4 regions of the Massilia sp. UYP34 genome follow, and region 2 is predicted to be linked to each of the others. Evidence: predicted binding sites of a transcription regulator. Region 2 holds the regulator's gene; each other region holds the start of a gene.
What was found. The regulator LexA, encoded in region 2, represses DNA repair genes until DNA is damaged. The targets are predictions, from matches to a motif close to ACTGTATNNNNATACAGT.
Positions count from the first base shown of each region.

Region 1 (5,372 bases), on a different contig from region 2:
AATGGGCCCAAAATTCGAAAAATCACGCAACAGCCCAGGCGACGCTCAGCGCCCCATCACGCCGCGCATGCGCAGCTCGATGTGGCCGAGATCCATCATCTTCCAGCGCCCGCCCCAGGTCAGCCCCAGCGACTCGGCCACCTCGCCATACAGCTGGTAGCCGCGCATGGCCCATGGGTCTTTCTCCGAGATCACCAGCTTGCCGTCGCGCAGGAAGGCGCAATCGGCCGCCAGGCCGTACTGGTGCCAGCTCTGGAAGGCGCGCGCATTGGTGACGTGGCCGCCGCTTGCGGCCAGCTCATCCTGGCGCGCGGGACTGCGGTAGCCTTCGAGCAGCGCGATCTCGTAGCCGTGCTGTTCCTTCATGATCTTGAACGCCAGCAGCAGGCGCTGGCTGAAGTCGGGATGCAGCAAGCCCCAGTTACGGCTGGCGCCGACCAGCATCGGCCGCACCAGTTCGACCTCGGCCGTGGTGAACACGCTGGGCGGCAGCGCCACCGGCGGCACCAGCTGCTCGCCGGCCAGCAACGCCGCCACCTGTTCGTCGGGCAAGGCGGCGCTGCTCTCGTACATGGGCAGCATGGCCGGATTGCTCAGGGCCAGCGCCAGCAGCGAAGGGATCAGGATTGCCGGCGCGCCGATGGCCAGCACTACCTGGTGGCGGCGCAATCCCTGCACCACCCGCTCGCGCAGCGACAGGGCGACGCTGTCGCGCATGGCGCCGGCGGCGCGCGTGCCGGCATGGCCCCAGGCCCCGGCGCGACCGGCCAGGCCGCGCACGACATGCATGCCGCGCGACATCCATGCGCGTCCACCTGGAAAAAGAACAAGCCAAGCCAGGCCTGAAGCCAGACAAACGTACAGAAGGGCGATCAAGATCAGCATCGGACTCCCCAGGATTGTTTCTAATCAGAACAGGAGAATCCAATCTTAGGAGTAATGTCGTGCGTTCATCAGACGAAAATCAAGACAACCGCATACATGCCCAGATGCGTCCGAACCTGATGTCGGCGTCGCGCCGCGGCGGCCGTGAAGACAGCATACTTGCCAAGCTCGAGCGCGAGCCGGCGCGGCGCCCGGGTTCCAGCCATCGCGCGCGGCTGGGCTGGTATGGCGCCGCGGCGGCGGTCGCGCTCGGCCTGACGGCGACGCTGGCCTGGCTGGCGGCCGGGACGGGCCCGGCGCCGCACGAGGCGACGCGGCCCGATGCGGCGCCTCGCCCGATGTCGGTCGCGGCCCCGGTGCCGGCCGAGGCGGCCGCGGCGGCCGTGATCGTCGACGCGGCGCCGGACCCGGTGCTGGCGGCGGCGCCCGCGCCGGCCCCCATCCCCCCGCTGCGCCTGCTCGAGCCGGCCGCCGTGCCTCCGGCCACGGTCAAGGCCGCGCCGGCGCCCGCCAGGACGGCCCCGCCGCGCCGTCCGGAAGCGCGCGCCGCCGCTCCCCGTCCCCGCGCCCCGACCTTGCGCCAATCCACGCGCCCGGCCCGCACGGTCAATCCGGCGCGCCCCGGCGAATCCCATGACGACAGCGACGTCGCCCTGATTTCGGCCGTGATCTACCATGCCAACGGCCACGCCGCGCCTGCGGAAGATGACGCCGCGCCCCCACCGGGACGCTAGGGAAGTTCAGGGCCTCCCTGGCGCCCTGCCGGCGTGGTGAACAAGGCGCAAGCAAATCAGCCGCATGCAAACCGGCCGCACCCGCCAGCTGCGGCCACACTGCCGGGCAGTCTGCGCCAGAAAGCGCTATACTGTATATAAGTACAGGTGAGCGTTCGGTCATGATCAGGGTGTTGGAAAACGAGTTTTATTATCTGGATAACTTCCAGCGGGTTCTCGATTGGATCGGTGAACGCTATGGCGACCTGCTCGACGACGGCGAGCAGGCGTTCCTGGCGCTGTTCCCTACCCTGCCGCACAATGCGCGCGCCCTGTTCGTGCGCATGGTCATGCGCAAGGGAAATCTGTTCCGTGCCAGCAAACTGAGCTATGCCGAGATCGGCTGCCCGGTCGAGGCCGCCGGACACCTGCTCGGCACCGGCTGGATCGAGCGCGATCCCGAACTCACGCTCGACGAACTGTTCGACCTGCTGTCCAAGCCCGAGATCCTTGACGCCTTCGGCGCGCAGTTGCCGCGCAAGACGGCCCGCAAGGATGCGCAGCTGGACGCCCTGCGCCTCGTCTTCCCCGAAGCGCGCTGTTTCTCCGGCTGGCATCCGGCTTGTTCCGACGTCGCCTGGCGCATCCTGGTCAAGCCGCTGTGCGACCGCCTGCGCCTGGTCTTTTTCGGCAACCTGCACCAGGGCTGGACCGACTTCGTGCTGTCCGACCTTGGCCTGTTCCGCTACGAGCGCGTGGACATCTCGCCCGCCTCGCGCGGTTTTCGCCAGCGCGCCGACGTCGACCACTACCTGCAACTGCATGCCTGCCGCGAGCGCTTCGCCGCCGGCGAAGACGTGGACGCCGTGGTGCGCGACCTGCCCGTGCACGCCTTCGACAATGACTGGCTCGAGAGCCGGCGCGAAAAACTCACGTTCCAGATCGGCCAGCACTACGAAAAGCTGAAGGACTGGGACAGCGCCTACGCCGCCTATGCGCGCTGCCGCTTTCCCGGCGCGCGGGGGCGCGCGATCCGCGTGCTCGAAAAACACGAACGCTTCGAGCAGGCCCATGCCCTGCTGCTCGAAGCCCAGGCCAGGCCCGAGAACGACGCCGAGCGCCAGCACCTGGCCCGCATCGCGCCGCGCCTGGCGCGCCGCCTCGGCCACGCGCGATTGGCGCCGCGCGCCAGGACCCATGTCGAGCGCATCGAGCTGTGCCTGGCGCCGCCGAACGGCGAGCGCTGGGTCGAGGGCGCCGTGCGCGGCCACCTGCATAGCGCCGACGCGCCCGTGTTCTACGTCGAGAACGCGCTGGCCAACACCCTGTTCGGCCTGCTGTGCTGGCGCGCCGTGTTCGCCGCCATCCCCGGCGCCTTCTTCCACCCATTCCACCGCGGTCCGGCCGACCTGCACAGCGCCGACTTCCACCAGCGCCGGCAGGCGCAATTCGCCGCCTGCCTGGCGCAGCTCGAAGACGGCAGCTACCGCGACACGATCCGGCTCGCGTATCAGGAAAAGGCCGGGCTGCAGTCACCCTTCGTGCACTGGGACGGCGTCACGCCCGACCTCATCGAGCTGGCCCTGGCCTGCATTCCACCGGCCCACCTGCGCAAGTGGTGCGAACGGATCCTGGCCGACGTCAAGGAAAACCGCACGGGCTTCCCAGACCTGATCCAGTTCTGGCCCCAGGAGGGCCGCTACCTGATGATCGAAGTGAAGGGCCCGGGCGACCGCCTGCAGGACAACCAGCTGCGCTGGATCGACTACTGCGCGGCGCACGACATGCCGGTGGCGGTGTGCTACCTGCAGTGGCTCGAATCGGCCGGGATGGCGGCCTAGGATCACGTGAGCTACACCATCGCCGTGCGCGCCCTGTGCGAGTTCACCGCCAAGCAGGGTGACCTCGACCTGCGCTTCACCCCCTCGCCCAGCGCCCAGGAAGGCATTGCCGGCCACGCCGTCGTCGCCGGCCGCCGCGGCGACGGCTACCGCAGCGAGGTCGCGCTGTCCGGCCGCTGGAACGAACTGCTCGTGCGCGGCCGCGCCGACGGCTACGACGCCAATGAAAACCTGATCGAAGAAGTCAAGACCCACCGCGGCCGGGTGGACGCCATTCCCGAGAACCACCGCCACCTGCACTGGGCCCAGCTGCGCGTCTATGGCCACCTGCTGTGCCAGGAACAGGGCATGGAATCGGTCAACCTGGCGCTGGTCTACTACGACATCGGCAGCGGCGTCGAGACCGTGCTGCGCGAAACGCGCGACAGCGCCTGGCTGCGCGCGCACTTCGAGGCGCTGTGCGAGCGCTTCTCGGGTTGGGCCGCCAGCGAAGCGGCGCACCGCGCGGCGCGCGACGCCGCGCTGGGCGCCCTGTCGTTCCCGCACGCCGACTTCCGTCCCGGCCAGCGCCAGCTGGCCGAGAGCATCTACCGCGCCAATGCCGGCGGCCGCTGCCTGCTGGCGCAAGCCCCGACCGGCATCGGCAAGACCGTGGGCAGCCTGTTCCCGGTGCTCAAGGCCATGCCGCGCGAGAAGCTGGACAAGGTATTCTTCCTGGCCGCGAAGACGCCCGGCCGGCGCCTGGCGCTGGACGGCGCCGCGACCCTGTGCGGCGGTGAGCGCCAGGCCCCTCTGCGGGTGCTCGAACTCACCGCGCGCGACAAGGCCTGCGAGCATCCCGACAAGGAGTGCCATGGCCAATCCTGCCCGCTGGCGCGCGGCTTCTACGACCGCCTGCCGGCGGCGCGCGCGGCCGCGGCCGAGGTGAGCGTGCTGGACCGCGAGGCGCTGCGCGAGGTCGCACTGGCGCACGAGGTCTGTCCCTATTACCTCGGCAGCGAGATGGCGCGCTGGTCCGACCTGATCGTCGGCGACTACAACTATTATTTCGACGGCAGCGCCATGCTGTACGCGCTGGCGCTGAACAACGGCTGGAAAACCAGCCTGCTGGTCGACGAAGCGCACAACCTGGTCGGCCGTGCGCGCTCGATGTACAGCACCGAGCTCGATCGCGCGCAGCTGCGCCTGGCCCGCGCCGGCGCGCCGCCGACCGTCAGGAAAGCGCTCGAGCGCGTGGGCCGCGCCTGGACCGCGGTCGACAAGGCGGCGCCGGCGCCCTACCAGCTGCTCGAAAAAATTCCGCCGAAGCTGGTCGACGCCCTGCAGGAAGCGGGGAGCGCCGTCAACGAACACCTGGCGGCCTTCCCCGGCCCGCTCGACCCGGACCTGCAGCGTTTCCATTTCGACGCCATGGGGTTCGTGCGCCTTGCCGAATCGTTCGGGCCGCACTCGCTGTGCGACCTGAGCCGGGACGCCGAGCGTCCCACGCTGCGCGACTCGACGATCTGCATCCGCAACGTGGTGCCGGCGCCCTTCCTCGGCCCGCGCTTTTCCGCCACGCATTCGAGCACCCTGTTCTCGGCCACGCTCGGGCCCTGGCACTACTGCCTCGATACGCTCGGCATGCCGGAAGACACGGCCTGGGTCGAGGTCGACTCGCCGTTCAAGGCGAGCCAGCTCGAGGTCCACGTCGCGCGCGGCATCTCGACCCGCTACCAGGTGCGCGCCGCCTCGGTCCAGCCCATCGCCGAACTGATCGCACGCCAGTACCGCGAACGTCCCGGCAACTACCTGGCCTTCTTCAGCAGCTTCGACTATCTCGACAAGGTGGCGCACGCGCTGGAGCGGCTGGATCCGTCGATCCCGGCCTGGCGCCAGGAGCGCCGCATGAGCGAGCAAGAACGCCAGCGGTTCATCGACCGCTTCGACGTCA
Region 1 covers NZ_JBWBRF010000021.1:44,049-49,420, reverse strand. The annotation lists gene ACZ9AQ_RS21175 (M15 family metallopeptidase) at 46-885, opposite strand; gene ACZ9AQ_RS21170 (hypothetical protein) at 945-1,619, shown strand; gene ACZ9AQ_RS21165 (VRR-NUC domain-containing protein) at 1,781-3,439, shown strand; gene ACZ9AQ_RS21160 (ATP-dependent DNA helicase) at 3,446-5,372, shown strand, end outside.
Region 1: the regulator LexA is predicted to act here: its motif matches at 1,750-1,767, upstream of ACZ9AQ_RS21165 (VRR-NUC domain-containing protein).

Region 2 (5,372 bases):
CGCGCGCGGCATCCTGTACGTGGTCGACAACACGATGACCACGCCCTGGCTGTTCCGTCCCAAGGACGTGCATGCGGGCCTGGTGGTCAATTCGTTGACCAAGTCGATCGGCGGCCATGGCATCGCACTGGGCGGCGCGCTGACCGACACGGGCCTGTTCGACTGGGCCGCGTACCCGAACATCGCCCCGAACTTCAGGAAGCAGACGGCAAGTGCGCAGGGTATGGCCCAGCTGCGCGCCAAGGCGCTGCGCGACTTCGGCGCCGCGCTGGGGCCGGAAGCGGCGCACCACATCGCGGTCGGCGCCGAAACGCTGGCCCTGCGCATGGAGCGTACCTGTGCCAACGCGCTGGCCCTGGCGACGATGCTGGAAGCCGACGAGCGCGTCGCCGCCGTCTATTATCCGGGCCTGGCCTCGCATCCGCAGCACGCGATCGTCGCGTCGCTGTTCCGCTCGGGCGGCTCGTTGCTGAGCTTCGAGCTGAAACCAGACATCGACCCGTTCGATGTCCTGAACCGCCTCGAATTGGCGATCCCGGCCTCGAACCTGGGCGACAACCGCACCCTGGTGATTCCGGTCGCGCACACGATCTTCTTTGAAATGGGCCCCGAGCGGCGCGCCAGCATGGGCATCGCCGAAGGCTTGATCCGGGTGTCGGTGGGCATCGAAGACACCGCCGACCTGGTCGGCGACTTCCGCCAGGCGCTGGACGCGTAAAGCCGGGTAAAACTGTCTTGATGCGGCCGGCAACTTGCCGGCCTTGTCACATTCGCGATTGAGCCCAGCCGTAAAACACGGCTATCATGGACCTTTACCAGCCCAGCCTGACGGTATGCCCATGAAACGATTCCTGTCCTGCCTGTCCCTCGCGGTGTTGTGCGCAACCGGCGGCGGCGCCTACGCCGGCGAGCTCGAGGACGCCAACGCCCTGTTCGAGAAAAAAGACTATGCGGGCGCGCTCAAGCTGTACACCAGGCTGGCCAATGCCGGCAATTCACAGGCCCAGCAGCAGCTGGGCCAGATGTACTGGTATGGCGAAGCCGGCGCGGTCGACGAAGCCAGGGCGAAGGAGTGGTTCGAGAAGTCGGCCGCCAAGGGCAACAAGATCGCCGCCGACTCGCTCGTGATCATGCAGCAGCGCGCCCTTCGTCGCGCCGAGATCGATTACTGGATCAAGGGTTACGATGGCGCCGACCTGCAGTCGGGCGAGTACCGCTGCCCGGCGCCGCGCATTCCGGCGGTGTCGAAGATCAACGAAGAGATCGAGCGCGTGAACAAGGCCGTGACCGGCTGGCAGGATTGCTACAACAAGATGGTGACCAACCTGAACGCGCAGTCGCCGCTGACCCGCCGCATCCCGCCCGACGTCGCCAAACTGATGAACAAGCAGGAAACCGAGGCCGCGACCGCCTACCTGGAGGGGGTGCGCCAGAACATCGCCGAGGGAGCGAAAGTCAATTCGAAGATGGTACTGGCCGATTTCGCCGCATGGCGCCGCGCGACCGAAGCGTTCGTGGACCAGCACAATGCGGTGATCAACAAGGCCAAGCAGTAGAGACCGCCCATAAACGTCGTTCCCGCGAAGGCGGGAACCCAAGTCCTCAGCGCCGCCACGATGGATGGACGTGGCCGGCAGCGCATGCGAACCGAGGTTCCCACCTGCGCGGGAACGACGCGCTCACGGAGATGATGTGTATCGAGATCAGTTCCAGCTGCGCATCAACCCCACCGCCAGCCCCTCGAGCGCGAACTCTTCGTCGGGCCTGACTTGGATCACCTTGAAGTCGGGGTTCTCGGGCAACAGTTCGACCAGGTCGCCCGTCTTGCGGTAGCGTTTGACGGTGACTTCCTCGCCCAGGCGGGCGACGACGATCTGGCCGTTCTTGGCGCTGTCGATTTTCTTGACCGCCAGGAAGTCGCCATCCATGATGCCGGCGTCGCGCATCGACCAGCCTTTCACCTTGAGCAGAAAGTCGGGCCGCGCCGCGAACATCGCGGTGTCGACGTTATAGGTCGCTTCGACGTGTTCTTGCGCCAGGATCGGATTGCCGGCGGCGACGCGGCCGACCAGCGGCAGCGACATCAGCGACGGCGGCGGCATGGGAATCTGCTGGGCGCTGGCGCCGACGAGGCGGATGCCGCGCGAGGTGCCCGGCGAAATCTCGATCGCGCCCTTGCGCGCCAGCGCTTGCAGGTGTTCTTCGGCCGCATTGGCCGAGCGAAAGCCCAGTTCGGCCGCGATTTCGGCGCGGGTCGGAGGGAAGCCCGTGTTCTCGATCGCTTCCTTGATCAGGTTCAGGATCTGTTCTTGCCTTGCAGTGAGCTTGAGCATAACTGTGTAATGGTTGCCGTGTGTAAATGCCGTGGTTGGATGCGATGTTGCAGCAACGGGTTGTAGCAGTAGACTGTATTTTTGTACAGTATTCCGTCATACGCAAGGGATATACACGAAAAAGCGCAAAAAAAGCGCGCTCATCGTAAAAAGTACGGATTTTGCAAGCGTAAATGTCGAGTGAGCCTGGCGCCGGCTTAAAGCGCTTGACGGCCATGTTCCCAATTTGCCCATTTCACGCTATACTAGCTGGCTGTTCCCTTCCCACACTCGTCTTGACGCCGAGGTGGGCATTTATGTAAAACGTCCTCAAGGAGTAATGCATGCGTCATTATGAAATCGTTTTTATCGTCCATCCGGACCAGAGCGAGCAAGTCCCGGCGATGATCGAGCGTTACAAGACCACGGTGACCAGCCGCGGCGGTAACATCCATCGCGTGGAAGACTGGGGCCGCCGTCAGATGGCTTACCAGATCCAGAAGCTGCCAAAAGCCCACTACATCTGCCTGAACATCGAGTGCGACAACGAGACCCTGGTCGAGCTGGAAACCGCATTCAAGTTCAATGATGCCGTTCTGCGTCATCTGACCGTCAAGATGAAGAAAGCAGAAACCGCACCGTCGCCGATGATGAAATCGGTGCAGCGCGAAGACGCAGCCAAGAGCCACCGTGCAGAAGCCGCTGCTCCTGCAGCTGCTGCTCCAGCCGCTGCCGCTGCTTAAGATTTTTTCCAGGAATTCGTAACAAGCAGTAGTAGAACCGGGTGAATCAGCTCCAGCTCGTGGCGACCATCGCCGAGCGTGATGTCCTGCGCTACACCCCGGCCGGTGTGCCGATCGTTTCAGCCGTCCTGATGCACAGTTCGCATCAACGAGAGGCAGGGATCGATCGCCTGGTCGAGTTCGAAGTCCCCGCGTTTGCCGCGGGCGAGATTTCGGGCAGGTTTGGCAGCGCCGAGCTCGGCGCCAGCTACCGCTTCGATGGCTTCCTCGCACGGAAAAATCGCAACAGCAAAGCCCTGGTGTTTCACATCATTGATTTCAGTGCCGCCTAGTTCGGCAATTTAGATATACAGGAGCCTCAAATGGCATTCGGTAAAAAGTTCGACAAAAACAAAGCTAAAGAAAAACTCAAGCGCAAGCAGCAGAACCCGCTGTTCAAGCGCAAGAAGTTCTGCCGCTTCACCGCCGCTGGCGTTGAGCAGGTTGACTACAAAGACGTCGACACCCTGAAGGACTTCGTCCAGGAAAACGGCAAGATCATGCCAGCACGTCTGACCGGCACCAAGGCGCACTACCAGCGTCAGGTCGACACCGCCATCAAGCGCGCCCGTTACCTGGCGCTGCTGCCGTACACCGACCTGCACCACGGTTAATCGTCGGTCACGACAGTCAGATATCCTGGAGATAAAACATGCAAGTTATTCTGTTGGAAAAAGTTATCAACGTCGGCAACCTGGGCGACGTCGTCAAAGTCAAGGATGGTTACGCACGTAACTTCCTGATCCCGCAAAAGATGGCCCGCCGCGCTACCGCTGGCGCCGTCGCCGAGTTCGAAGCCAAGCGCGCCGAACTGGAAAAAGCAGCCGCCGAGAAACTGGCAGCCGCCCAAACCCAGGGCGACAAGCTGAGCGGCCTGACCGTCACCATCGGCCAGAAGGCCGGCGTCGACGGCCGTCTGTTCGGTTCGGTCACCAACGCGGACATCGCCGAGGCGCTGACCAAGCAGGGCTTCCCGGTCGAAAAAGCTGCCGTTCGCATGCCGACCGGCCCGCTGAAGACCACCGGCGAATTCCCGGTTGCAGTCGCCCTGCACACCGACGTCGTGTCGGAAATCATCATCGCTGTCGTAGGCGAAGCTGCCTGAGCGAATGCTGGATTGACGTAAAAGCAGTGCACGAAAAAGCCGGGATCTCCCGGCTTTTTTGCTTCTGAAACTCACCAATTATGACAGCCGTGTGACAGGAGAAGGTATAATGCCGCCCATGAACGCAGCACCCTCAGACCCGCAGATCGAAGCCCTGCGCATCCCCCCGCATTCCATCGAAGCAGAGCAATCCGTCATCGGCGGGCTGCTGCGCGATAACGCCGCCTGGGACCGCATCGCCGACTTCATGCATGCGGAAGACTTCTACCGTTACGATCACCGCATCATTTTCGAACAGATGGTCCGCCTGATCAACGCCGGCAAGCCGGCCGACGTGATCACGGTCTATGAAGCCTGCAACCAGCTCGGCAAGGCCGAGGAAGTGGGGGGCTTGCAATACCTGAACGCGATGGCGCAGAACACGCCGTCGGCCGCCAATATCCGCCGCTACGCCGAGATCGTGCGCGACCGCGGCATCCTGCGCCAGCTGATCACCGTCGCCGACGAGATTTCCGGCAATGCCTTCAATCCGCAGGGCAAGGAAGTCAAGCAGATGCTGGACGAGGCGGAGTCAAAAATCTTCGCCATCGCCGAACAGGGCGCCAGGGGCGCCCAGGGCTGGCTCGCGGTGCAGCCGCTGCTGACCCAGGTGGTCGAGCGCATCGACGAACTGTACTCGCGCGAGAACCAGGGCGAGATCACGGGCGTGCCGACCGGATTCATCGACCTCGACCGGATGACCTCCGGCCTGCAGCCGGGCGACCTGGTCATCGTCGCCGGCCGTCCGTCGATGGGCAAGACCGCATTCTCGGTGAACATCGGCGAGAACGTCGCGATCGAGGCCGGCCTGCCGGTCGCCGTGTTCTCGATGGAGATGGGCGGCACCCAGCTGGCCATGCGTATGCTCGGCTCGGTCGGGCAGCTCGACCAGCACCGCCTGCGTACCGGCCGCCTGCACGACGAGGACTGGCCGCGCCTGACGCACGCCATCCAGAAGATGAACGACGCCCAGCTGTACATCGACGAAACGCCCGCGTTGAACCCGATCGAGATGCGCGCGCGGGCCCGCCGCCTGGCGCGCCAGTGCGGCAAGCTCGGCCTGATTATCGTCGACTACCTGCAGTTGATGCAGGGTTCGAAGGCGGGCGACAACCGCGCCTCCGAGATCTCGGA
Region 2 covers NZ_JBWBRF010000003.1:442,490-447,861, reverse strand. The annotation lists gene ACZ9AQ_RS08685 (cystathionine gamma-synthase family protein) at 1-718, shown strand, start outside; gene ACZ9AQ_RS08680 (tetratricopeptide repeat protein) at 840-1,556, shown strand; gene lexA (transcriptional repressor LexA) at 1,704-2,333, opposite strand; gene rpsF (30S ribosomal protein S6) at 2,657-3,055, shown strand; gene priB (primosomal replication protein N) at 3,097-3,387, shown strand; gene rpsR (30S ribosomal protein S18) at 3,418-3,708, shown strand; gene rplI (50S ribosomal protein L9) at 3,747-4,199, shown strand; gene ACZ9AQ_RS08650 (replicative DNA helicase) at 4,309-5,372, shown strand, end outside.

Region 3 (5,372 bases), on a different contig from region 2:
GACGCCGACGTCATCGTGATGAGCGGGGAGGTCGGCATCGACGCCGCGATCGGCGCGCTCAAGCGCGGCGCCTACAGCTACCTGCGCAAGCCCTACAGCCGCGAGGAGCTGCTCTCCACCGTGAGCAATGCGCTGCAGCGGCGCCGCCTGACGCTGGACAACGCGCGCATCGCGAACCAGCTCGAGAACTCCGAGAAGATGTACCGCTACCTGGTGGACTCGTCGCCGGACATCATCTATACCCTGAACCACGAGGGCCGCTTCACTTTCGTGAACGACCGCGCCTACCAGCTGCTCGGCTACACCCGCGAAGAGCTGATCGGCCAGCATTACTCGATCCTGGTGCACGAGGAAGACCTGGAGCGGGCGCGCTACGTGTTCAACGAGCGCCGCGTCGACGAGCGCGCCTCGCGCAACGTCGAGCTGCGCCTGAAATGCCGCGGCGGCATTGGCCATGACCGCACCTTCAACACCACCCTGATGACGATCTCGCTCAACGCGATCGGCATGCACGTGCCGGACCAGGAAGTGAAGAAGCTCGAATTCTTCGGCACCTATGGCGTGGCGCGCGACATCACCGACCGCAAGCGCGCCGAAGAAGTCATCTCCTACCAGGCCTATCACGACATCCTGACCGACCTGCCGAACCGTATCCTGTTCAAGGACCGCCTCGGCCTGGCCGTGATCCAGGCCAAGCGCAAGCAGACCGAGCTGGCGGTGATGTTCATCGACCTGGATCGCTTCAAGCTGGTGAACGACACCCTGGGCCACGTGAAGGGCGACGAATTGCTGCAGCAGGCGGCCGGCCGCCTGAAGGAGTGCCTGCGCAAGGGCGACACCCTGGCGCGCCAGGGCGGCGACGAATTCACCATCGTGCTGCCCGAGCTGCGCGACCGCGACGATGCGCGCATGGTGGCCGATGCATTCCTGGAGGTGCTGCAGGAACCGTTCGACCTGGACGGCCATCAGGTGCACATCTCGGCCTCGATCGGCATCGCGATCTATCCGAAGGACGGCGAATCGATCGACGAGCTGCTGCGCCACGCCGACATCGCGATGTACCAGGTCAAGGCGCTGGGCAAGAACGGCCACAGCTTCTACCACGACTCGATGCTCGAAGTGTCGCATCAGAAGATCGCGCTGGAGCAGGCGCTGCGCCGCGCGCTCGAGCACGACGAGCTGGAGATGTTCTACCAGCCGCAGATCGACGCCATGACCGGCCGCATCACCGGCGCCGAAGCCCTGATGCGCTGGAACCATCCGACCCGCGGCCGCCTGTCGGCCGGCGAGTTCCTGCCGTTCGCCGAAGAGAACGGCCTGATGCTGCCGATCTCGGACTGGATGATCGGCGCGCTGTGCCGCGACATGCTGAAGTGGAATGCGATCGGCGGCAGCGAGATCCGCCTGTCGCTGAATCTGTCGCCGCAATACCTCGACCGCGGCGACTTTTTCGAGAAGATGCGCGGCGCGCTGGTGCGCTACGGTATTTCTCCGCAGCAGATCGAGGTCGAGATCACCGAGAACATCTGCATCCGCAATCCGCAGTACGCGATCGAGCAGCTCAACAAGCTGTGCCAACTCGGGGTGTCGATCGCGATCGACGACTTCGGCACCGGCTACTCGTCCTTGTCGTACCTGCACCGCTTCCCGATTCACACCGTCAAGATCGACCAGTCCTTCGTCAAGGAGATCCACCAGGAAGACGGCCACTATCCGGTGATCCTGGCGATCATCTCGATCGCGCGCGGCCTGGGCCTGAACCTGATCGCCGAAGGCGTCGAGACCGAGGAGCAGGCGCGCTACCTGCGCGCCAACGGCTGCCTGACGATGCAGGGCTACCTGTTCTACCGTCCGATCCCGCTGCAGGACTTCATGGCCGCGCTGCGCACCCAGTCGGGCGGCAGCCTGCGCGCGGTGCAGGCCTGACCGCCCATGCCCGACGCCCCGCTGCGAGCGAGCGCCGCGCCGGCTGATAGCGCCGCGCATTTCGCTGCGCGTTCCGCCGCGCATTCCGCCGCGCATTCCGCCGAATTCCTGCGCGTAAAAGCGCAGGCCGAGCGCGGCGTGGCCCAGGCCCAGCACAGCCTGGGCTTCATGTACGCGAGCGGCCAGGGCGTGCCGAAGAGCGACGAGCTGGCGGTGGCCTGGTACCGGATGGCGGCGGCGGCGGGCCTGGCGCAGGCCCAGTACAACCTCGGCGTGATGTTCCAGAAGGGCCAGGGCGTCGAGCAGGACTTCGGCCAGGCGGCCCACTGGTACGGGCGCGCGGCCGACCAGGGTTATGCCCCGGCCCAGTACAACCTGGGCTGGCTGTACGCGAAGGGCCATGGCGTGACCAGCGACGTGGGCCGCGCGCTGCACTGGTTCAGCCAGGCGGCCGACCAGGGCGAGCCCGGTGCGCAGCACAATCTGGGCATGATGTTCGAGACCGGCAAGGGCGTGGCCCAGGACCAGGAAGCGGCGCTGCGCTGGTACCGGCGCGCCGCCGAGCAGGGTTATGCGCGCTCGCAGTACAACCTGGGTCTGCGCTACGAGGCCGGCCAGGGCGTGGCGCGCGACGCACGCGAAGCGCTGGCCTGGATGCGCAAGGCGGCGGAGCAGGGCCACGCGCCGGCCCAGTTCAACCTCGGCCTGCGCTACGACAAGGGTCAGGACGTCGAGCAGGACAGCCGTCAGGCGATCCTGTGGTACGGCCGCGCCGGCGAACAGGGGCACGCCAGCTCGCAGTTCAATCTCGCGCTCATCTACGACTCGGGCGACAGCGGCGGCCACGGCGTGGCGCGCGACGAGGCGCTGGCCCTGGCCTGGTACCGGCGCGCGGCGGAGCAGGGGCATGCCGGCGCCCAGAACAGCCTCGGCATGCGCCATGAACATGGGCAGGGCGTGGCGGTTGACGCGGCGCAGGCGGCCGCCTGGTACCGGCGCGCGGCCGAGCAGGGACTGCCGGCGGCCCAGTATCACCTGGGACAGTTGCTCGATGCCGGCAACGGGGTCGGGCAGGATCCGGCCGAGGCGACCGGGTGGTATCGCAAGGCGGCCGAGCAAGGCCACTTGCGGGCCCAGTTCGACCTGGGCCTGCGTTTCGAGGCCGGCAACGGCGTCGAACAGGACAGCGCGCAAGCCCTGGCCTGGTACCGGCGCGCGGCCGGCCAGGATTACGCGCCGGCCCAGTACATGGTCGGCGCGCTGCTCGACCGGCTGGAAAACGGCGACCCGTTCGAAGCGACCGACTGGTTCCACAAGGCGGCCGACCAGAAGCACGCGCTGGCGCAGTTCGAGCTGGGGTTGCGCTACGACTGCGGCAAGGGCGTGGAGCGCGACTACGAGGCGGCCCATTTCTGGTACCTGTGCGCCGCGCGCCAGGGCCATGCGCGGGCCCAGTTCAACCTCGGCGTGATGTACGCGGCGGGGCAGGGCGCCCAGCGCGACCTGGTCGAGGCCTACGCCTGGCTGCACCGGGCCGGCGCCGCCGGCGTGGCGCCGGCCAGCGCCTACCTGACGAAGGTCGCGCGCAGGATGGAAGCGCATCAGTTGTCCCAGGCGGAGCGCTTGATTTCGGCCTGACGTCCCGCATTTGAACCGTCGGCAGGCGCACATCCCTGCGCCAGCGCACCGTACACGTATGCACGCCGCGTTATACTGTATGCCCATACAGTCAGGTGCGCGCGATGGAACTCAACGACAAGCTCGAAATCCTGGCCGACGCGGCCAAGTACGACGCATCCTGCGCCAGCAGCGGCGCACCCAAGCGCGGCTCCGAGGGCAAGGACGGCCTGGGCGCCACCACCGGCATGGGCATCTGCCACAGCTATACGCCGGACGGCCGCTGCGTTTCGCTGCTCAAGATCCTGCTCACCAACTTCTGCATCTACGACTGCCAGTACTGCATCAACCGGCGCACTTCGAACGTGCCGCGGGCGCGCTTCGCGGTCGATGAAGTGGTCAAGCTGACCCAGGATTTTTACCTGCGCAACTACATCGACGGCCTGTTCCTCAGCTCGGGCATCATCCAGTCGGCCGACTACACGATGGAGCAGCTGGTCGCGGTGGCGCGCCAGTTGCGCGAGGTGCACCAGTTCCGTGGCTACATCCACCTCAAGACCATCCCCGACGCCGATCCATTGCTGATCCAGGAAGCCGGCCGCTGGGCCGACCGCCTGTCGGTGAACATCGAGCTGCCGACCCACGACAGCGTGACCCGCCTCGCGCCCGAAAAAAGCGTCCACACGATCAAGCTGGCGATGGGCTCGATCCGGCGCAAGCTGGACGAAAAAGCCGAAGAGCCGAAGGCGCCGGCCTTCGCGCCGGCCGGCCAGAGCACGCAGATGATCGTCGGCGCCGACGCCAGCGACGACCACACCATCCTGAACACGGCCGAGACGCTGTACGGCAGCTACAAGCTCAAGCGCGTGTACTACTCGGCCTTCAGCCCGATCCCGCAAAGCCCCGGCAGCGTGCCGCTGGCGCCGCCGCCGCTGCTGCGCGAGCACCGCCTGTACCAGGCCGACTTCCTGTTGCGCGGCTACGGCTTCACGGCCGGCGAACTGATGCCGACGTCGGGCAACCTGGCGCTGGACGTCGATCCCAAGCTGGCCTGGGCCCTGGCCAACCGCGAGCACTTCCCGATGGACCTGAACCGGGTCGACGCCTCCCTGATCCCGCGCATTCCCGGCATTGGCCTGCGCAATGCCAAGCGCCTGGTGGACCTGCGCCGCCTGCGCCGCATCCGCTGGGAAGACCTGTCGCGCCTGCGCTGCAGCCTCAAGAAGCTCGCGCCCTTCGTCGTCACCGCCGACTACAAGCCGGCGCAGGGCGCGACCAGTTCCGACCTGCTGCGCAAGCACATGGCCGATGCGCCGCAGCAGATGAACCTGTGGCCCGAATTGCAGGCCGCATGAATTCCCAGTCCAACGCCGCGGCCCTCGCCGCCACGGCGGTGGCGAGCGTGCATGCGGGCCGGCCGCTGCTGGTGGACGGCTTCACCACATGGCGCGCGGTGGCGCGCGAACTGCTGCACGCCGGCGTGCCGCCCGAGGCGGTGACCTGGGGCGCGCCGGGCGCCGACCTGTTCTCGGGTGCGCCGGCTTCCAACGCGGCTGCGCATAATGGGGGCGACCTCCTGTCGTCCCCGACTGAACCGCAAGCGGCCGGGCAGGAGCCTTCCAATGCAACGGCGCCAAGGCCGCCGAGGCCACACATTCCGCGCTCCCTGATGGAGATGCTGCAGACCGCCGCCTGCTACCGCGACCATGACCGCTGGGCCTTCCTGTACCGGGTGATCTGGCGCTGGCAGCAGGGCGAGCACGACGTGCAGTCGCCGGCCGACCCGGACGGGCAGCGGCTGCATGCGATGGTCAAGGCGGTGCGCCGCG
Region 3 covers NZ_JBWBRF010000013.1:4,608-9,979, reverse strand. The annotation lists gene ACZ9AQ_RS17745 (putative bifunctional diguanylate cyclase/phosphodiesterase) at 1-1,926, shown strand, start outside; gene ACZ9AQ_RS17740 (tetratricopeptide repeat protein) at 1,933-3,564, shown strand; gene ACZ9AQ_RS17735 (putative DNA modification/repair radical SAM protein) at 3,669-4,898, shown strand; gene ACZ9AQ_RS17730 (UdgX family uracil-DNA binding protein) at 4,895-5,372, shown strand, end outside.
Region 3: the regulator LexA is predicted to act here: its motif matches at 3,639-3,656, upstream of ACZ9AQ_RS17735 (putative DNA modification/repair radical SAM protein).

Region 4 (5,372 bases), on a different contig from region 2:
AGCGCCGTTGCCAACTTCGTGCCCGCGTCGGCACGGTCGATGAATGGTTCGAACTCTCGCATGATGAAGAAGTTGTTAACTTCCAGCATACACAGGGACGGGCGTGGCCGTCGTTCGTTTGCCGTGCGGAATGATGCAGCGAGGGCGGCGGCCCCGGACGGGGCCGCGCGTGGATCAGCCGAGCTGGCGGCTGTGGAAACGCAGATGGTCTTCGACGAAAGTCGAGATGAAGTAATAGCCGTGGTCGTAGCCCGGATGGCGGCGCAGGGTGAGCGGCTGCCCGGCCTTGGCGCAGGCTTCTTCGAACGCCTCGGGCAACAGCTGCTCGGCCAGGAATTTGTCGCCCAGGCCCTGATCGATCAGGATGCCGCCAGGGAATGGCGCGCTCGCATGCGACGCCATCAGGGCGCTGGCGTCATGTTGCTGCCAGACGCTTTCGTCGGGACCGAGGTAGCCACTGAAGGCCTTCTTGCCCCACGGGCAGCGGCTGGGCGCGGCGATCGGCGCGAAGGCCGAGACCGAGCGGAACAGGTCGGGATGCTTGAGCGCCATGGTCAGCGCGCCATGGCCGCCCATCGAGTGCCCGAAGATGCCCACCCGCGCCGGGTCGGCCTGGAAGGTGGCCAGCACCAGCGCATGCAACTCCAGCAGGTAGCTGTGCATGCGGTAGTGGCGCGCCCACGGTTCCTGGATGGCGTCGAGGTAGAAGCCGGCGCCGACGCCGAAGTCCCAGCTGTCGCTTTCTCCCGGCACGTTGGCGCCGCGCGGGCTGGTGTCGGGCGCGACCAGGATGATGCCCAGTTCGCTGGCCACGCGCTGGGCGCCGGCCTTGATCGTGAAGGTTTCTTCGGTGCAGGTCAGGCCGGCCAGGTAGAACAGGACCGGCAGCGTCTTCTCGCCCGCCGCCGGCGGCAGGTAGACCGAGAATTTCATCGGCAGCCCGATGGCGGCCGAGTCGTGCTGGTAGAAGCGCTGCACGCCGCCGAAGCAGGCGTGCTCATTGAGGAGTTGGGGCATGTTGGTGTCGATCGCAGTGGATACGCGGTTTACAAGGAAAGCGTCAGTATGCCGCGTCCCGGCGCCGCTTGCCAACTAGACCACGCCCAGCGCCCCCAGCAGCGCGCCGAGCGCCAGCATCCACAGCAGGTGCAGGCGGGTGCGCCAGACGACGATGGCGGTGGCCGCCGTCAACAGCCACAGGGGCCAGTTGTCCATGTGTTCGCCTCCCTTGCCGCCGCCGCTGGCCAGCAGCCAGGCGGTCGACAGCAGCATCGCGATCACCAGCGGCGCCATGCCCTGCTTGAAGGCGCGCACGGCGCGCAGAGCGTGGTTGCGCTGGGCCCAGCGCGCCACCTGGTAAGTGAATACGGTGGAGGGCAGCATGATGCCGATCATCGAGATCGCGACGCCGGAGAGCGCGGCCGTCATGCTGCGGGAGTTGAGGCCCACGTTCCAGCCCAGCAGGGCCACGAACAGGACGTTGGGCCCGGGCGACGATTGGGCCAGGGCCACCGAATCGGCGAACTGGGTCTGGCTGAGCCAGCCCTGGCGCTCGACCAGGTAGCGCTGCATCTCGGAGGTGGTCGAGATCGCGCCGCCGAGCGACATCATGGACAGCATCAGGAAATGGACGAACAGGTTCAGCCAGTCATGCCAGCCGAACGCCAGGACCGGCGCGTTCATGGCTTGAGCCCGCGCCAGGCCAGCACGCAGCCGAGGCCGCCGAGGAGGCCGACCACGGCCGCCAGCGGCAAGCGGATCCAGGCCAGCAGCACGAACCCGGTGGCGGCGATCGCGATGCAGGCCGCGAGCGGGATGACGTTCCGGGCCAGCGCGCTGGACATGCGCAGGCCGGTGGCGGCGATCAGGCCGGCAGCGACGGCGGCCATGCCGCGCAGGGCGCCCTGCACCTGGGGCTGGGTGGCGAACTGCGCGTAGACCAGGGCCAGGCACAGCACCAGGATCAGCGGCACGGTGAGGATGCCGGCCAGGGCGCTCATGGCGCCGGCCAGGCCGAAGTGGCGGGTGCCGATCATCATGGCCAGGTTGCAGACGTTGGGGCCCGGCATGACCTGGGCCACCGACCATTCCTCGATGAATTCTTCGTTGCTCATCCAGCGCTTGCGCTCGACAACTTGCTGCTGGATCACGGCCAGTACCCCGCCGAAGCCCTGCAGGGCAATCAGCGTGAATGACAGGAACAGGTCGGTCAGCGACGTCGGACGGGGACGATCGGGTTCGGCCGGAGGCGGAAGTGGCGCACCGTACGGTGCGCACTGCGGTGCGGAAGGCGGCGTTGGCAGGGGAGAGGCGCTCATCCCGCGATTATCGCCGCAGCGCGCGCGCCGTGTCCATGCGCTACCCGGGCCGGGTAGCGGCATGGGGCCGCACAGGCGGGCGAGCATCGTGCGTGCCGCGCCCGGCGGGCGCGCGCTGCGTTGCTCACGCCCGTCATGCAGCGGCTGCGCAGGTCGCCTACGCGCACGTCGCCTACGCGCATGTCGCCCACGCGCATGTCGCCTACGCACCTGTCCACAACGCCGCCGACCTGCCGGGACAGGGGCTCAGCCGCCGCCGATTCCTTCCATCACGCGGCCGCTGCCGCCGCATTGCGGGCATGGCTTGCCGTCGGCCAGCGTGCCGCGGCCGGCGCAGGCGTCGCAGATGTCCTCGCCGGCGCCAGGGGTGCCGGGCGCGGCGACGTCGCCGGGATTCAGGTCGGGGGTGGATTGGATGCTCATGGTAATCCTCGCGTCTGATTCGTTGAGCCGATTGTAGGCAGGATCGCGGCCGGGCGGCGCAGCGCAGGCGGCGGGCGCCGCTATCTGCCGTAAATATGGTTTTTGCGTATTGATACAGGTTTGACATTGACTTCGTTCCGCCATCGTCAATACTCGTGATGCGTCAGCGACATAACCTACCGGAGATCCGCGCCATGAGTCCATGCCGAGCCCAGGATAACGACCAACGCCTCTCCGGATCGTCCGCGCTCAGGCGCAACATCCTCCAGCGTGACATCGTGGCACGCGGCATCGCCACCCTGGGCGAGAGCGGCACCATGCCGGCGCTCGAATACCTCAAGGCGCACGGCGTGTGCCGGCAGGTGATCGAGCGCGTGCTGCTCGAGCCGGAGCGCCGCCGGGCGCCCCCCTGAGCGTGACTGGCGCGCCGGTTCGGCCACAACGTGGTCGCGAGAATTATTTTTGGTGCATACTGTGCAGATCGGGGATACAGCGTGTAAGCCCTTGATTCTTGGCGAATACAGGATTGCCTTCCCAATAGGCAAATTGTTGAAAGCCGCACGGGAGGCCGCGTATAGCGTGTCAAGCCCCCGCTTTTCCACACACTTATTCACAGACTTTGTGGATATCCATGAAATGCCTTGATATTCCGGGACTTGGCAGCGATTGTTGAGGTTATGGCTGATGTCATGTTTGCACTTCCTGACGCGGCCGCACGGCATCCGCATTTTCCCCTTGCCGGGCCGGACTGGATAAATGTACAGTATGGCATTTCCAGATTCCGCCCATGTCCGCCGTCGCCGATCCGATCGCCGCCCCGTCCGCCACCGATGACCCGTTCGCCAGCCTGAACCCCGAACAGCGGGCGGCGGTCGAGCACGACGTGGGGCGTGAGGCGCCGCGTCCGCTGCTGGTGGTGGCCGGCGCCGGTTCCGGCAAGACCAATACGCTGGCGCACCGGGTGGCGCGCCTGATCCAGGCGGGCGCCGATCCGCAGCGCATCCTGCTGCTGACGTTTTCGCGCCGCGCCGCCACCGAGATGACCCAGCGCGCCGGCGGCGTGCTGCACCGGATCTTCGGGCTCAGGGGCGGCCAGGCGCCGGTCACGCTGCCCTGGGCCGGCACGTTCCACAGCATCGGCGCGCGCCTGCTGCGCGAGTTCGCCGGCCGCATCGGACTGGACGCGGGGTTCACGATCCACGACCGCGGCGACGCCGAAGACCTGATGGGCATGGTGCGTCACGAGATTGGCCTGAGCCGGACCGAAAAACGCTTTCCGCTGAAAGGCACCTGCCTGTCGATCTATTCGCGCGTGGTCAATGGCCGCGAGCCGCTCGACGCGGTGCTGCAGGCATTTTTCCCGTGGTGCAGCGAGTGGGAAGCCCAGCTCAAGACGCTGTTCGGCGCCTACGTCGACGCCAAGCAGGAGCAGAACGTGCTCGACTACGACGACCTGCTCCTGTTCTGGGCCGAGATGGCGGCCGACCCGGTGCTGGGGCCGGAACTGGGCGCGCTGTTCGACCACGTGCTGGTCGACGAATACCAGGACACCAACCGCCTGCAGGCGGCCATCGTGACCGGCATGAAGCCCGACGGCCGCGGCGTGCTGGTGGTGGGCGACGATGCGCAATCGATCTATGGCTTTCGCGGCGCCACCGTGCGCAACATCCTCGACTTTCCCGCCCAGTTCTCGCAGCCGGCGCAATTGATCACGTTGGCCCGCAACTACCGCTCCACGCAGCCGATCCTGGACGCGTCGAACGCGGTGATCGGCGCCGCGCTCGAGCGCCACGCCAAGACGTTATGGACCGACAAGGCGTCGAACATCAAGCCGCAGCTGGTCTTGATTCCCGACGAAGCCGAGCAGGCGCGCTGGGTCTGCAATCGCATCCTCGAACAGCGCGAAACCGGCGTCGCGCTCAAGAGCCAGGCGGTGCTGTTTCGCGCAGCCAGCCACAGCGCCGCGCTCGAACTCGAGCTCATGCGCCGCAACATCCCCTTCGTCAAGTTCGGCGGCCTGAAATTCCTGGAAGCGGCCCACATCAAGGACGTGCTGGCCGTGTTGCGCTTCGCCCAGAACCCGAGCGGGCGGCTGGCGGGCTTTCGTGCCCTGCAACTCGTTCCCGGCATCGGCCAGGCAACCGCCAGCCGCCTGGTCGAGGCCGCGGGCAGCGGCGACGATGCGGTCGCGGCGCTGGAAGCGTTCGCGGTGCCGGCGCGCTGCAAGGCCGACTGGCAGACGTTCTGCGCGCTGTACCGGCGCCTGCGCACGCCGGGCCTGCGCTGGCCGATGGACCTCGAGCTGGCGCGCGCGTGGTACCAGCCGCATCTGGAGCGCCTGCATGACGACGCCCAGGTGCGCGCGGCCGATCTCGACCAGTTGGTGGCGCTGTCCGGCGGCTATGGCAACCGCGAGAGCTTCCTGGCCGAGATCACGCTCGATCCGCCCGAAGCCACCAGCGACCGCGCCGGCGCGCCGCTGCTGGACGAAGACTACGTGATCCTGTCCACCATCCATTCGAGCAAGGGGCAGGAATGGAAGTCGGTGCATGTGCTTAATGTCGTCGACGGCTGCATTCCGTCGGACATGGCGACCGGCAGCCCGGAAGACATCGAGGAAGAGCGGCGCCT
Region 4 covers NZ_JBWBRF010000002.1:148,126-153,497, forward strand. The annotation lists gene ACZ9AQ_RS04060 (phosphoribosyltransferase) at 1-89, opposite strand, end outside; gene fghA (S-formylglutathione hydrolase) at 175-1,017, opposite strand; gene ACZ9AQ_RS04070 (chromate transporter) at 1,093-1,683, opposite strand; gene ACZ9AQ_RS04075 (chromate transporter) at 1,680-2,318, opposite strand; gene ACZ9AQ_RS04080 (hypothetical protein) at 2,565-2,741, opposite strand; gene ACZ9AQ_RS04085 (hypothetical protein) at 2,936-3,154, shown strand; gene ACZ9AQ_RS04090 (ATP-dependent helicase) at 3,529-5,372, shown strand, end outside.
Region 4: the regulator LexA is predicted to act here: its motif matches at 3,489-3,506, upstream of ACZ9AQ_RS04090 (ATP-dependent helicase).